One region of the Sinomonas sp. genome, then DNA from elsewhere that is predicted to be linked to it. Evidence: riboswitches for the same ligand, from Rfam matches in the RefSeq annotation. Region 1 holds a riboswitch; the other holds the start of a gene.
What was found. A riboswitch is a leader RNA that binds a small molecule or an ion and turns the genes downstream of it on or off. The one in region 1 is predicted to bind thiamine pyrophosphate.
Positions count from the first base shown of each region.

Region 2: another riboswitch for thiamine pyrophosphate. It lies ahead of V7053_RS02770 (ECF transporter S component); the one in region 1 lies ahead of thiC (phosphomethylpyrimidine synthase ThiC).

Region 1 is NZ_DAIUJO010000118.1:138-5,534, reverse strand. Features, by position in the region: gene trmD (tRNA (guanosine(37)-N1)-methyltransferase TrmD) at 1-658, opposite strand, end outside; gene rimM (ribosome maturation factor RimM) at 659-1,231, opposite strand; gene V7053_RS15605 (RNA-binding protein) at 1,346-1,588, opposite strand; gene rpsP (30S ribosomal protein S16) at 1,590-1,991, opposite strand; gene V7053_RS15595 (hypothetical protein) at 2,172-2,633, opposite strand; gene V7053_RS15590 (VOC family protein) at 2,749-3,642, opposite strand; TPP riboswitch at 3,768-3,875, shown strand; partial or broken gene thiC (phosphomethylpyrimidine synthase ThiC) at 3,883-5,397, shown strand, end outside.
Region 2 is NZ_DAIUJO010000010.1:15,421-20,817, forward strand. Features, by position in the region: gene V7053_RS02760 (endonuclease domain-containing protein) at 1-782, shown strand, start outside; gene V7053_RS02765 (DUF4235 domain-containing protein) at 1,037-1,297, opposite strand; TPP riboswitch at 1,379-1,506, shown strand; gene V7053_RS02770 (ECF transporter S component) at 1,546-2,139, shown strand; gene V7053_RS02775 (ABC transporter ATP-binding protein) at 2,141-3,721, shown strand; gene V7053_RS02780 (energy-coupling factor transporter transmembrane component T family protein) at 3,718-4,533, shown strand; gene V7053_RS02785 (VOC family protein) at 4,701-5,090, shown strand; gene V7053_RS02790 (UDP-N-acetylglucosamine 1-carboxyvinyltransferase) at 5,203-5,397, shown strand, end outside.

The sequences.
Region 1 (5,397 bases):
CGCTCAGGAGGACCTCCGGAACGTCCAGTCCCCGCCACGAGGAAGGCTTGGTGTAGACGGGGTACTCGAGGAGACCGTCGGAGTGGGACTCCTCCACGAGCGACTCGGGGTTCCCCACGACTCCAGGGAGGAGCCGGCCGATCGCCTCGACCATGGCCATGACGGCGACCTCGCCGCCGTTCAGCACGTAATCGCCGAGGCTCACCGGCCGGACGCGGAACCGCGGCGCCGCCCACTCGAGCACCCGCTCGTCGATGCCTTCGTAGCGGCCACAGGCGAAGGCCAGCGTCGGCTCCTCGGCGAGCTCGTACGCGAGCGACTGGGTGAAGACCTCGCCCGCCGGCGAGGGAACGATAAGCGTGGGCGGATCGCTCTGGCGGGGGTCCCCTTGGCGGGCGTCCCCCTGGCCTGGGTGGCGCCGCGCCGTCTGGGCCGCGAGGACGGCCTCGAGCGCGAGCGCCCACGGCTCGGGCTTCATGACCATGCCCGCGCCTCCGCCATAGGGCGTGTCGTCCACCGTGCGGTGGCGGTCGCTGGTGAACTCGCGCAGATCATGCACCTCGAGCTCGAGGATGCCGTCCGTCTGGGCGCGCCCGAGCAGGGACAGTCGCAGCGGCGCCAGATACTCCGGGAAGATGCTGACGACGTCGATGCGCATCTAGGCGCCCTTCCCGCCGTCGTCCTCGGTCTCCCCGGCACCGCTGGAAGGCTCGGCGTTGAGCTCGAAGAGGCCCGCCGGAGGAACGACGACGACGAAGCCGCCCTCGGGGTCGACCTCCGGCACGATCTCCTCGACGAAGGGCACGAGCACCTCACCCTGTCGAGTTTCGATCACCAGCAGATCTTGGGCCGGCATGACCTGGAGCGCCGACACGGTCCCGACGCGTTCACCGTCGACGCGGACTTCGAGCCCCACGAGCTCGTGCTCGTACCAGCCCTCGTCGTCCTCGTCCTGGACCTCGTCCGTGTCGAGCGAGAGGGTCGCGCCGCGCAGCTCTTCGGCCCGGTTCCGGTCGGCGACCTCTTCGAACCCCAGCACGAGGATGTCCTTGTTCCAGCGCGCGGAGCGCACGGTGAGGGAGCGCACGGCGAGCGGGCTCTGGGCAGCGGGGTCGACGTCGAACACGGCGCCTGGGGTGAAGCGGTCCTCGGGCGAGTCCGTCAGGACTTGGGCCGTCACCTCGCCTCGGATGCCGTGCGGCTTGCCGATGCGCGCGACGCGAACCTGCATGTCTTCCTCTCCTCGTACTGACGTTGATGCACAGAAAAGCCCCGGCCCCTCAGCCGTCTCGTGCGGGCGGAGGGGCCGGAGCCTTCGGATCTGAATTTGATGCCGGTCCGGCGCCTAGCGGCGACGGTCGGTGTCGACGACGTCGACCCGTACCGAATCGCCCTCGGCGAGGGCAGCCACGACCGTGCGCAGCGCGCGGGCCGTCCGGCCCTGCCGGCCGATCACCCTGCCCAAGTCGTCCTGGTGGACGCGGACCTCGAGAACGTCACCGCGGCGGCTGTTCTTCGCCTCCACGGTGACGTCGTCGGGGTTGTCCACGATCCCACGGACGAGGTGCTCGAGCGCGTCGGCCAGCAAACTACTCAGCCTCGGTCGTCTCGGCCGGGGCCTCGTCGGCGGGCTTCGAAGCCTTCGGAGCCTCCGGGCGGATCACGGAGTCCTTCTCGGGAGCCACGAAGGACTCCTTGGCCTTGGGCGCCTTGAGGGTGCCCTCCTGGCCCGGAAGGCCCTTGAACTTCTGCCAGTCGCCGGTCACCTTCAGGAGGGCGAGGACCTGCTCGGTCGGCTGGGCGCCGACGGAGAGCCAGTACTGCGCGCGCTCCGAGTTGACCTCGATGAACGAGGGATCCTCGATCGGGTGGTACTTGCCGATCTCCTCGATCGCACGACCATCGCGCTTGGTGCGCGAATCCGCGACGACGATGCGGTAGAACGGCTGGCGCATCTTGCCGAAGCGCTTGAGGCGAATCTTAACGGCCACGGTTGTGGTCACTCCTGTTTCTGGAAAAAGGGCGAACTCGCGCTTTCTGCTCCCGTGGGGCGGGCCATACTCGGGCGGGTTCTGGTGGACGCGACGCACGCGGAGAGAGGGGCCGCGCCAGTCGGGTACCCCACTATTGTGCCAGACCGACAGAGCATTTTGCGATTCGCGCGGGTGGCCTCACGTGCCGGCCCACACAAAGAGCTCCTGCTGGCCGGAGTCGTCCACGTCGGCCGCGAGCTTCGCGAGCTGCTCGACGTAGCCATAGGCCTCCTGGGCGTCGAACGGAAGGTCTTCCTGATCGACCCAGGCGGCGGCGACGCGCTCGACGGCGTCGCCCTCCCCTTCATCCGACTCGTAGGCAAGCAGCTCCGCGAGCGCACGGACCATGGCAGGCGGGACAGCGAGCAGAGTGTCGCTCGCGACGTCCACCATGGTCAGCTCGTAGTCGGCGCCGGCAGCATGCACCGCGGCGCCCACCAGCGTGCCGAGCTGTTCAATCTCGTAGTCGGAGACGCCGGGAATGCGGACTCCCTCGCCATCGACGTCGGCGGCGGATCCGGAGTCGAGGTCGGCGGCGCGTCGAACGGCGTCGGTATGAGTCGATACGAAGACTTCGGCGAACGGGCTGGGAGCTGACACAGTATCCCCCTCGATCGGGCAGATGCCGGGCCGGGCCGGCCCCGGCGGAACGGGCTGTGGGACGGGCAACGTGCCCGCGGAGACCGCGGACACGTTGAGCGTAACGCAGGTGGGGTCAGGCTGCCACGGACGCCATGCGGATGCGGTTGCGCCACGGGTCCTCGAAGCGCAGCTCGAGCCCGGTGTGCTGTGTGGCGACACCGGCCGCCTTGAGGCGGTCCGCCGCCGCCAGGATGTCGTCGTTCCCGGGAACGTGGATGAGGACCTCCCCGAGCCCGAGGGTGTCCTTGCGCGGGCCAGCCCCGCGGCTGTTCCAGACGTTCATGGCCATGTGGTGGTGGTACTTCCCGGCCGAGACGAACAGGGCCTGACCGTGCCATCCCGCTGTCTGCTCGAAGCCGAGGGTCTGGACGTAGAACCGATGCGCGGTGGGGACGTCGCCGACCTGGAGGTGGACGTGACCGACTCCCGCGGCGGCCTCGTGCTGGTCCGTCACCGACTGCTCCGTGAGGTTGGCCTGGAGGAAGCCCTGAGGGGGAAGCGGAAGGCTGTCCATGACGACTTGGTCGCTGTGCCACTCCCATGTGCTGCGCGGCTTGTCGAAGTACAGCTCGACGCCATTGCCTTCGGGATCGGTGAAGTAGAACGCCTCGGAGACGAGGTGATCGGCGCTCCCCGCGAAGAGACGAGGATCGTACTGGGCGGCGGTCGCAACCGTTGCGGCAAGGTCTGAGCGATTGTCGAAGAGGATCGCCGTGTGGAACAGTCCGGCTTCGCCGCGCCCGGGGACGTGGAGCCCTGCGGCGGGGCTCAGGTGGATGATCGGGACGCCCTTGCGCCCGAGGTATACGCCGCCCAGGGACTCCGTGAGGGGCACGAGCCCGAGCGCGCGCTGGTAGTAGTCGAGCATCAGGCCCATGTCCCCGACCTTGAGCATGACGGTGCCCATGCTGAGGTCGGCCGGCAGGAGGTCCTGGCTCGGCGCGGAGAGGCTGGATGACATGCTCATGGTTGCTCCTCGGATGGAATGCCTGCTTCAAGGGTACATTTACTTGAACCTTCAATCAAGCACGGTTATTCCGGCCACATGACCGCGCCCCCGTGCCTCCGGACGCCCGATCTGCTAGCGTGCGTGACTGTCCACACGGGTGCCCTCGCAAGGGCTGAGATCAGGCTGACGCGGCCTGCGACCGTCGAACCTGACCGGGTCATGCCGGCGTAGGAAGTGAGAACTCCTTTGGAAGACACTGTGAGCACCTCTGCAACCACAGAGCAGCACCCCGCCCACTCGCTCGCGTTCCTCGAGGACAGCACCCATGGAATTCGGGTGCCCGTCACGGAGATCGCACTCGACGACTCCCCCAACGGCTCCGCCAACGCGCCTCTGCGCGTCTACCGCACGGCTGGCCCCGGGAGCGATCCCGTCGTCGGCCTCCCTGCCTATCGCGCGGCCTGGATCGAGGAGCGAGGCGACACCGAGCCTTACGAGGGCCGAGAGCGCAACCTGCTCGACGACGGCCGGTCGGCCCTGAGGCGCGGTGCCGCTTCCGCCGAGTGGAAGGGTGCACGGCCGGTCCCGCGGCGGGCCAAGGGCGGCCGCCGCGTCACGCAGATGCACTACGCCCGACAGGGCATCGTCACGCCGGAGATGCGCTATGTCGCGCTGCGGGAGAACTGCGACGTCGAACTCGTCCGCACCGAGGTCGCCGCAGGCCGGGCCATCATCCCCAACAACATCAACCACCCGGAGTCCGAGCCGATGATCATCGGCAAGGCGTTCCTCGTCAAGATCAACGCCAACATCGGAAACTCCGCGGTGACGTCGTCGATCGCCGAGGAAGTCGACAAGCTCCAGTGGGCCACCAAGTGGGGCGCGGACACGGTGATGGACCTTTCGACCGGGGACGACATCCACACGACCCGCGAGTGGATCATCCGCAACTCGCCCGTGCCGATCGGCACCGTGCCGATCTACCAAGCCCTCGAGAAGGTCAACGGGGATGCGTCGGCCCTGACGTGGGAGGTCTTCCGCGACACCGTGATCGAGCAGTGCGAGCAGGGCGTCGACTACATGACGATCCACGCGGGCGTACTCCTCCGCTACGTCCCGCTCACGGCCAACCGCGTCACGGGCATCGTGTCCCGCGGCGGCTCGATCATGGCCGGCTGGTGCCTTGCGCACCACGAGGAGAACTTCCTGTACACGCACTTCGACGAGCTGTGCGAGATCTTCGCGCAGTACGACGTCGCGTTCTCCCTCGGCGACGGGCTGCGCCCCGGCTCGACGGCCGACGCGAACGACGCCGCGCAGTTCGCCGAGCTCGACACGCTCGCCGAGCTCACGAAGCGGGCATGGAAGTACGACGTCCAGGTCATGGTCGAGGGCCCGGGACACATTCCCTTCCACCTCGTCCGCGAGAACGTCGAGCGCCAGCAGGAGCTCTGCGACGGCGCCCCGTTCTACACGCTCGGCCCGCTCGTGACCGACGTCGCGCCCGGCTACGACCACATCACGTCGGCCATCGGCGCGACGGAGATCGCTCGGTACGGGACGGCGATGCTGTGCTACGTCACGCCCAAGGAGCACCTTGGACTGCCGAACAAGGACGACGTCAAGACCGGTGTCATCACCTACAAGATCGCCGCCCATGCCGCGGATCTCGCGAAGGGCCACCCCGGAGCACACGAACGCGACGATGCGCTCTCGAAGGCGCGCTTCGAGTTCCGCTGGAAGGACCAGTTCTCGCTCTCCCTCGACCCGGCC
Region 2 (5,397 bases), on a different contig from region 1:
GTGCCGAGCTTGAAGCTGCGCTTGCAGCCGGCATCCTGGTGCGCCCGCGGCGCGGAATCTACGCGCTGCCCGACGCCGACCCGGTTCTCGTCCGGTGCGCGGCGACCAGCTCTTTGCTCACGTGCGTCTCCGCCGCACGGCATCACGGCTTCTGGGTGGTCCGCGAGCCGGAGGAGGCCCACATCCTGCGGATGGACGGTCGCTACGATTCTGGACGAGCTGTGGTGCACCGGCAGTCGTGGTGGCCGCCCGAGCCGAGAAGCCACGTCGCGTCCCGCCCCGACGTCCTGCTCCACGCACTGCGCTGCCTTCCGGAACTCGAAGCGCTCGTCATGGTCGAGTCAGCAGCACAGAAGGGGCTCTCGCTCGATTTCCTTCGGCAGCGGCTTCCGGGACGCCGCAATGCCGCGGCGAGGCGCGTGCTCGACGCCGTCGGCTCGGGAGCCGACTCCCTGCTCGAGACGCTCGCGAGGGAGCACCTTCGCCGGGCCGGCCTGGGCGTTCAGCCGCAGGTCGAGGTCGAGGGAGTCGGCTGGATGGACGTTCTCGTCGAGGGCTTCGTCGACGTCGAGACCGACGGTCGCGTGCACAACGAGCCTGCCCAGCGTGCAAAGGACTACCGGCGTGATCGTGCCGCCCAGCTTCGTGGATACGAAGTGCTGCGCTACACCTACAGCGACATCGTCGACCGGCCCCAGTCGATGGTGGCCGAGGTGTGCGAGGTGGTCGCGCGTCGTCGGGCTCTCGGTGGTCCTGCGCCGGGGCGTACGGCGGTCGGCTGAGCCGGCGCGGTCAACCGATTCGTCGTCGAAGCCGATCTCCCCGCGAGGTCAGCCGATTTCCCCGAGTCATCTGCCGACCTCCCCAGGATTCACGCCCGACGACGGCGCGCGATCCGGAGATTCCGGGGTCGGCACGGGCCGGACTGGGCGGGAGTTGGGGAGCCCGGCGCGGAAGTTGGGGAGCCCGGCGCGGGAGTTGGGGGAGTCCGGCGCGGGAGTTGGGGAGCCCGGCGCGGGAGCCGCGGGAGTCCGCCCTACACCTTCTCGGGCGAGTTGTTGAAGCGCGCAACCGCCTTCTGCGTGTACCGCTGGGTGAACACCTGAACCACGGCGCCGACGGCGGAAGCGACCAGCGCGAACACGAGCGTGTCGCGGAGGCTGGCCTCGAGGTTCGTCGGGTCCTTCGGCGGCGTGTGACCCGTGCCCTTCTCCCAGGCTTTGTCAAGCACCTTGGTCGCCACGAAGCCGGCCCCGATGCCGATCACCGTCCCGAGCATCTTGATGAGCACCGTCACGTCCGTCTCTCCTTCGCATTCGGTACAGTCCTGCAGCTAGCCAGAGCTTTCCCGCTCAGCCTAGCGGTAGACTGGCTCCACTTCATACGACAGGGGAGCGCCGTGCCGCCGGGCCAACCGGGGGCAAAGGGCGCTGAGAGTGCGGCCCACCGCAGACCCTCGAACCTGCTCCGGCTAATACCGGCGAAGGGAGTCGAGTTCTCAGGCAGCCTGGCTGCCGCCCCTCCTGATCCCAGGGGGAGAAGACTATGAGCACCACCACCAAGAGGCCCGCCGCATCCTGGCGGGTTGTCGACATCGTCGTCGCCGCGGTCGTGTCCGTTGCGTGCGGCGTCATCTTCTGGCTGTGGGACCAGGCGTACGCCGGTGTCGAAGTGGCCACGGCGGCGTTCGCTCCGCTCAGCGGCCTCTACTCGGGGGGCTGGCTCCTGGCGGGCGTCCTCGGAGGACTCATCATCCGCAAGCCGGGTGCGGCCCTGTTCTGCGAGATCCTCGCGGCCGTCGTCGAGGCCCTCCTCGGCTCCCAGTTCGGCGTCACCGTTCTCCTTTCCGGCCTTGTGCAGGGACTCGGCGCCGAGGTCGGCTTCGCGGTCTTCGCTTACCGACGCTGGAACCTCGGTGTCGCGCTCCTCGCAGGCGGCCTGTCGGGTCTGGCCCTCGGCGTGAGCGAGGTCATCCAGTTCTTCCCGACGTGGGAGTTCGGCTGGCAGGTCGCGTACACGGTGTTCGCCGTGATCTCGGGCGTCGTCATCGCAGGCCTGCTGAGCTGGCTCGCGGTCAAAGCATTGGCGAAGACGGGGGCCCTCTCCGCCTTCGCGTCGGGGCGTGCCGCGGACGTCTGACATGCCCCACGCCTCTGCGGGCCCGGCTCGCGTCCGTGCGAACGGCTGGGGCTGGCGTCACGCTGGCCGCAAGGCGTTTGCGGTGAGCGGCGTCGACCTCGAGATCTCTCCCGGCGAGCGGGTCCTGCTGCTCGGCGCATCCGGCGCGGGCAAGTCAACGCTCCTGCACGCGCTCGCTGGGGTCCTCGGGGCGGCCGAGGAGGGCGAGGAGCAGGGCGAGCTGACGGTCGACGGCGTACCCGCGCCGAGCGCGCGCGGTCGCGCCGGCCTGGTGCTTCAGGACCCGGACGGCCAGATCGCAATGGCCCGCGTGGGCGACGAGGTCGCGTTCGGCTGCGAGAACCTCGCCGTGCCGCGGGACGAGATCTGGCCGCGAGTGCACCGCGCGCTCGATGACGTGGGACTCGACGTCCCCCTCGACCGGTCCACGGCGGCCCTCTCGGGAGGCCAGAAGCAGCGCCTTGCCCTCGCGTGTGTCCTCGCCATGGAGCCCGGGCTCGTGCTCCTCGACGAACCCACCGCGAACCTCGACCCCGAGGGCGTCGAGGAAGTCCGTGCAGCGGTGCAGCGCAGCCTCGACCGCACGGGTGCGACGCTCGTCGTCGTCGAACACCGCGTTTCGGTGTGGGCGGAGCTCGTCGACCGCGTGATCGTCCTGGGCGCACGTGGTGGCCTCCTCGCGGACGGAGGTCCCGGGCAGGTGCTCGGCAATGCGGACGTACGACGGCGGCTGGCCACCGCAGGGGTGTGGGTGCCCGGCTGGCATCCGCTCACCGGGGAAGCCGCGGCGCGCCCGCTCCGCAAGGCCTCCGCCGCTGGTGCGGACGCCGCCGCTGGTGCGGACGCCGCCGCTGGTGCGGACGCCGCCGCCCGTGCGGACGCCCAAGGGGAGCTGCTGAGCGCCCGGGCCCTCGCCGTCGGACGCTCACCGAAGGCGCCGCCCGTCGTCGGCGGGATCGACTTGTTGCTCCGCGCCGGGCATGCGGCGAGCGTGACGGGCCCCAACGGAGCCGGGAAGTCGACGCTCGCGCTCACCCTCGCCGGCCTCCTCCCCGCAGTCGGCGGACGTCTCGAGGCGCTCCCGGCGCTCTCTCGCGGCGCCGGGACAAGCCCCCACCGCTGGCGCTCGAGCGAGCTCGTGAGCCGGATCGGCACCGTCTTCCAGGAACCGGAGCACCAGTTCCTCACACCACGGGTGCTCGACGAGCTCGAGTTCGGGCCCCGGCGCGTCGCGCGCAGACCCGAGAAGGAGGTGCGGGTGCTCGTCGACGGACTCCTCGAACGCCTTCGCCTGGGCCGGCTCGCGGAGGCGAATCCGTTCACCCTCTCGGGCGGCGAGAAGCGCCGCCTCTCAGTCGCGACGATGCTTGCCACCAACCCGAGCCTTCTCGTGCTCGACGAGCCGACGTTCGGGCAGGACGCGCTCACGTGGGCCGAGCTCGTGCGCCTCCTCGCCGAGCTCCTGGAACAGGGAACGTCCCTGCTCGCGGTCACTCACGACGAGGACTTCACGACAGCCCTCTCCGATGCCGTGTACCGCGTGGATGGCGGGCGGGCGGCGCGAGTCGAGGCCGTCGCATGAGCGTGGATATCCTGACTCCCGAGCTCGCGAACTCGGTCCTCGCCCGGGCGAACCCTGTGGCGAAGCTCGCCGCGGCGCTGTGCATCACGATCACGCTGCTGCTGAGCGTCGATTGGGTCTCGGCCTCCGTAGCACTCGTGTGCGAGCTGTTCATGCTGCCGCTCCTGGGCGTGCGGCCCGTCACCTTCCTGCGTCGAACGTGGCCGCTGGCCGCGGCAGCTGCAGTGGGGGCCTACTCGACCGCCCTGCTCGGCGCCAAGATCGGGCCAGTCTGGCTGCAGCTCGGGCCCGCCGTGTTCACCGAGCACTCAGTGCTCAGCGGCATCGCGATCGGCCTCCGCGGCCTTGCCGTGGCCCTGCCCGGCGTCTTCCTCCTGTTCTCCACCGATCCCACGGACCTCGCCGACGGCCTCGCGCAGAAGCTCCGCCTCCCGGCGCGATTCGTGCTCGGCGCCCTCGCCGGAATGCGGCTCGTGGGCCTCCTCGTCGACGAGTGGCGGACCCTCGGCCTCGCTCGCAGGGCACGTGGGGTCGGGAGCGGGCACAGCCCGATTGCGCGGTTCAGGGCGTTCCTCGGGCAGGCGTTCGCCCTGCTCGTGCAAGCGATCCGACGCGCGACGCGGCTCGCGGTCGCGATGGAGGCCCGCGGCTTCGGCGGCGTGGTGGACGGCCGGCCGGCGCCGAGGACGTGGGCGCGCGAGTCGAGCTACTCGCGCCTCGACGCGTGGGTGCTCGTCGCGGGAGCGGCCGTCGCCGCGCTCTCGGTGGGGGCCGCCGTCGTGCTCGGGACCTGGAACGTCGTGTGGGGCTGAGGGAGGGCGCGCCCCCTTCCGTTGCGCCGTCAGATCCGCAGGGTGTGACCCTGCGGATCTGACGGCGCAAGCGGGGTGACGCGGGGGAAGGGTGCGCCGGCTCTGGCGTGCCGCGCGGTGGAGTGGGATCGTTGCCGCGGGAGGAACCACGAGCGAAGGAGCCAGCGATGGTTGAGATCGTCGGATCGTTCTCGAGCTTCAGCGTCGACGACGTTCCACGGGCACGTGAGTTCTACGCCGAGACGCTCGGCTTCAAGGTCGAGGACGTCATGGGCGGCCTCCGGATGACCCTCCCGGGCGGAGGCCAGGTGTTCGCCTACCCCAAGCCGGACCACGCCCCGGCGAGCCACACGGTGCTCAACCTGGTGGTCGCCAACGTGGACGACGCCGTTCGCTCGCTCCACGAGAAGGGCATCCGCGCCGACCACTACCCGAGCAGCGAGGAGATGCCGCTCGATGAGAACGGGATCCTGCGGGACCGGGAGGGCGGAGAGGGCCGCGGAATTGCTTGGTTCAAGGATCCCGCGGGCAATGTTCTCTCAGTCGTGACCGATTAGTGACAGGATCTTTATCTCATGGTATGAGGCTTTCGGCGGTCTAGACCGCTCCGACGTGTCCAATGGGATGTCGATTTGCGGTCGCCTATCGCATACGTGATATTTTGGCCACATGGCACAACAGACTGCTGAGACTGTCGGGGCAATCCTGCGCGAAGTGCGAAGCGACAGGGGCTGGACCCAGGGGCAGCTGGCTGCCGAGCTGGGGACGAGCCAGAGCGCCGTCGCCCGGATGGAGCAGGGCAAGCAGAACCTGAGCCTCAAGATGCTCCAGCGCATCGAGAATATCCTCGGTCAGCGCATCCTC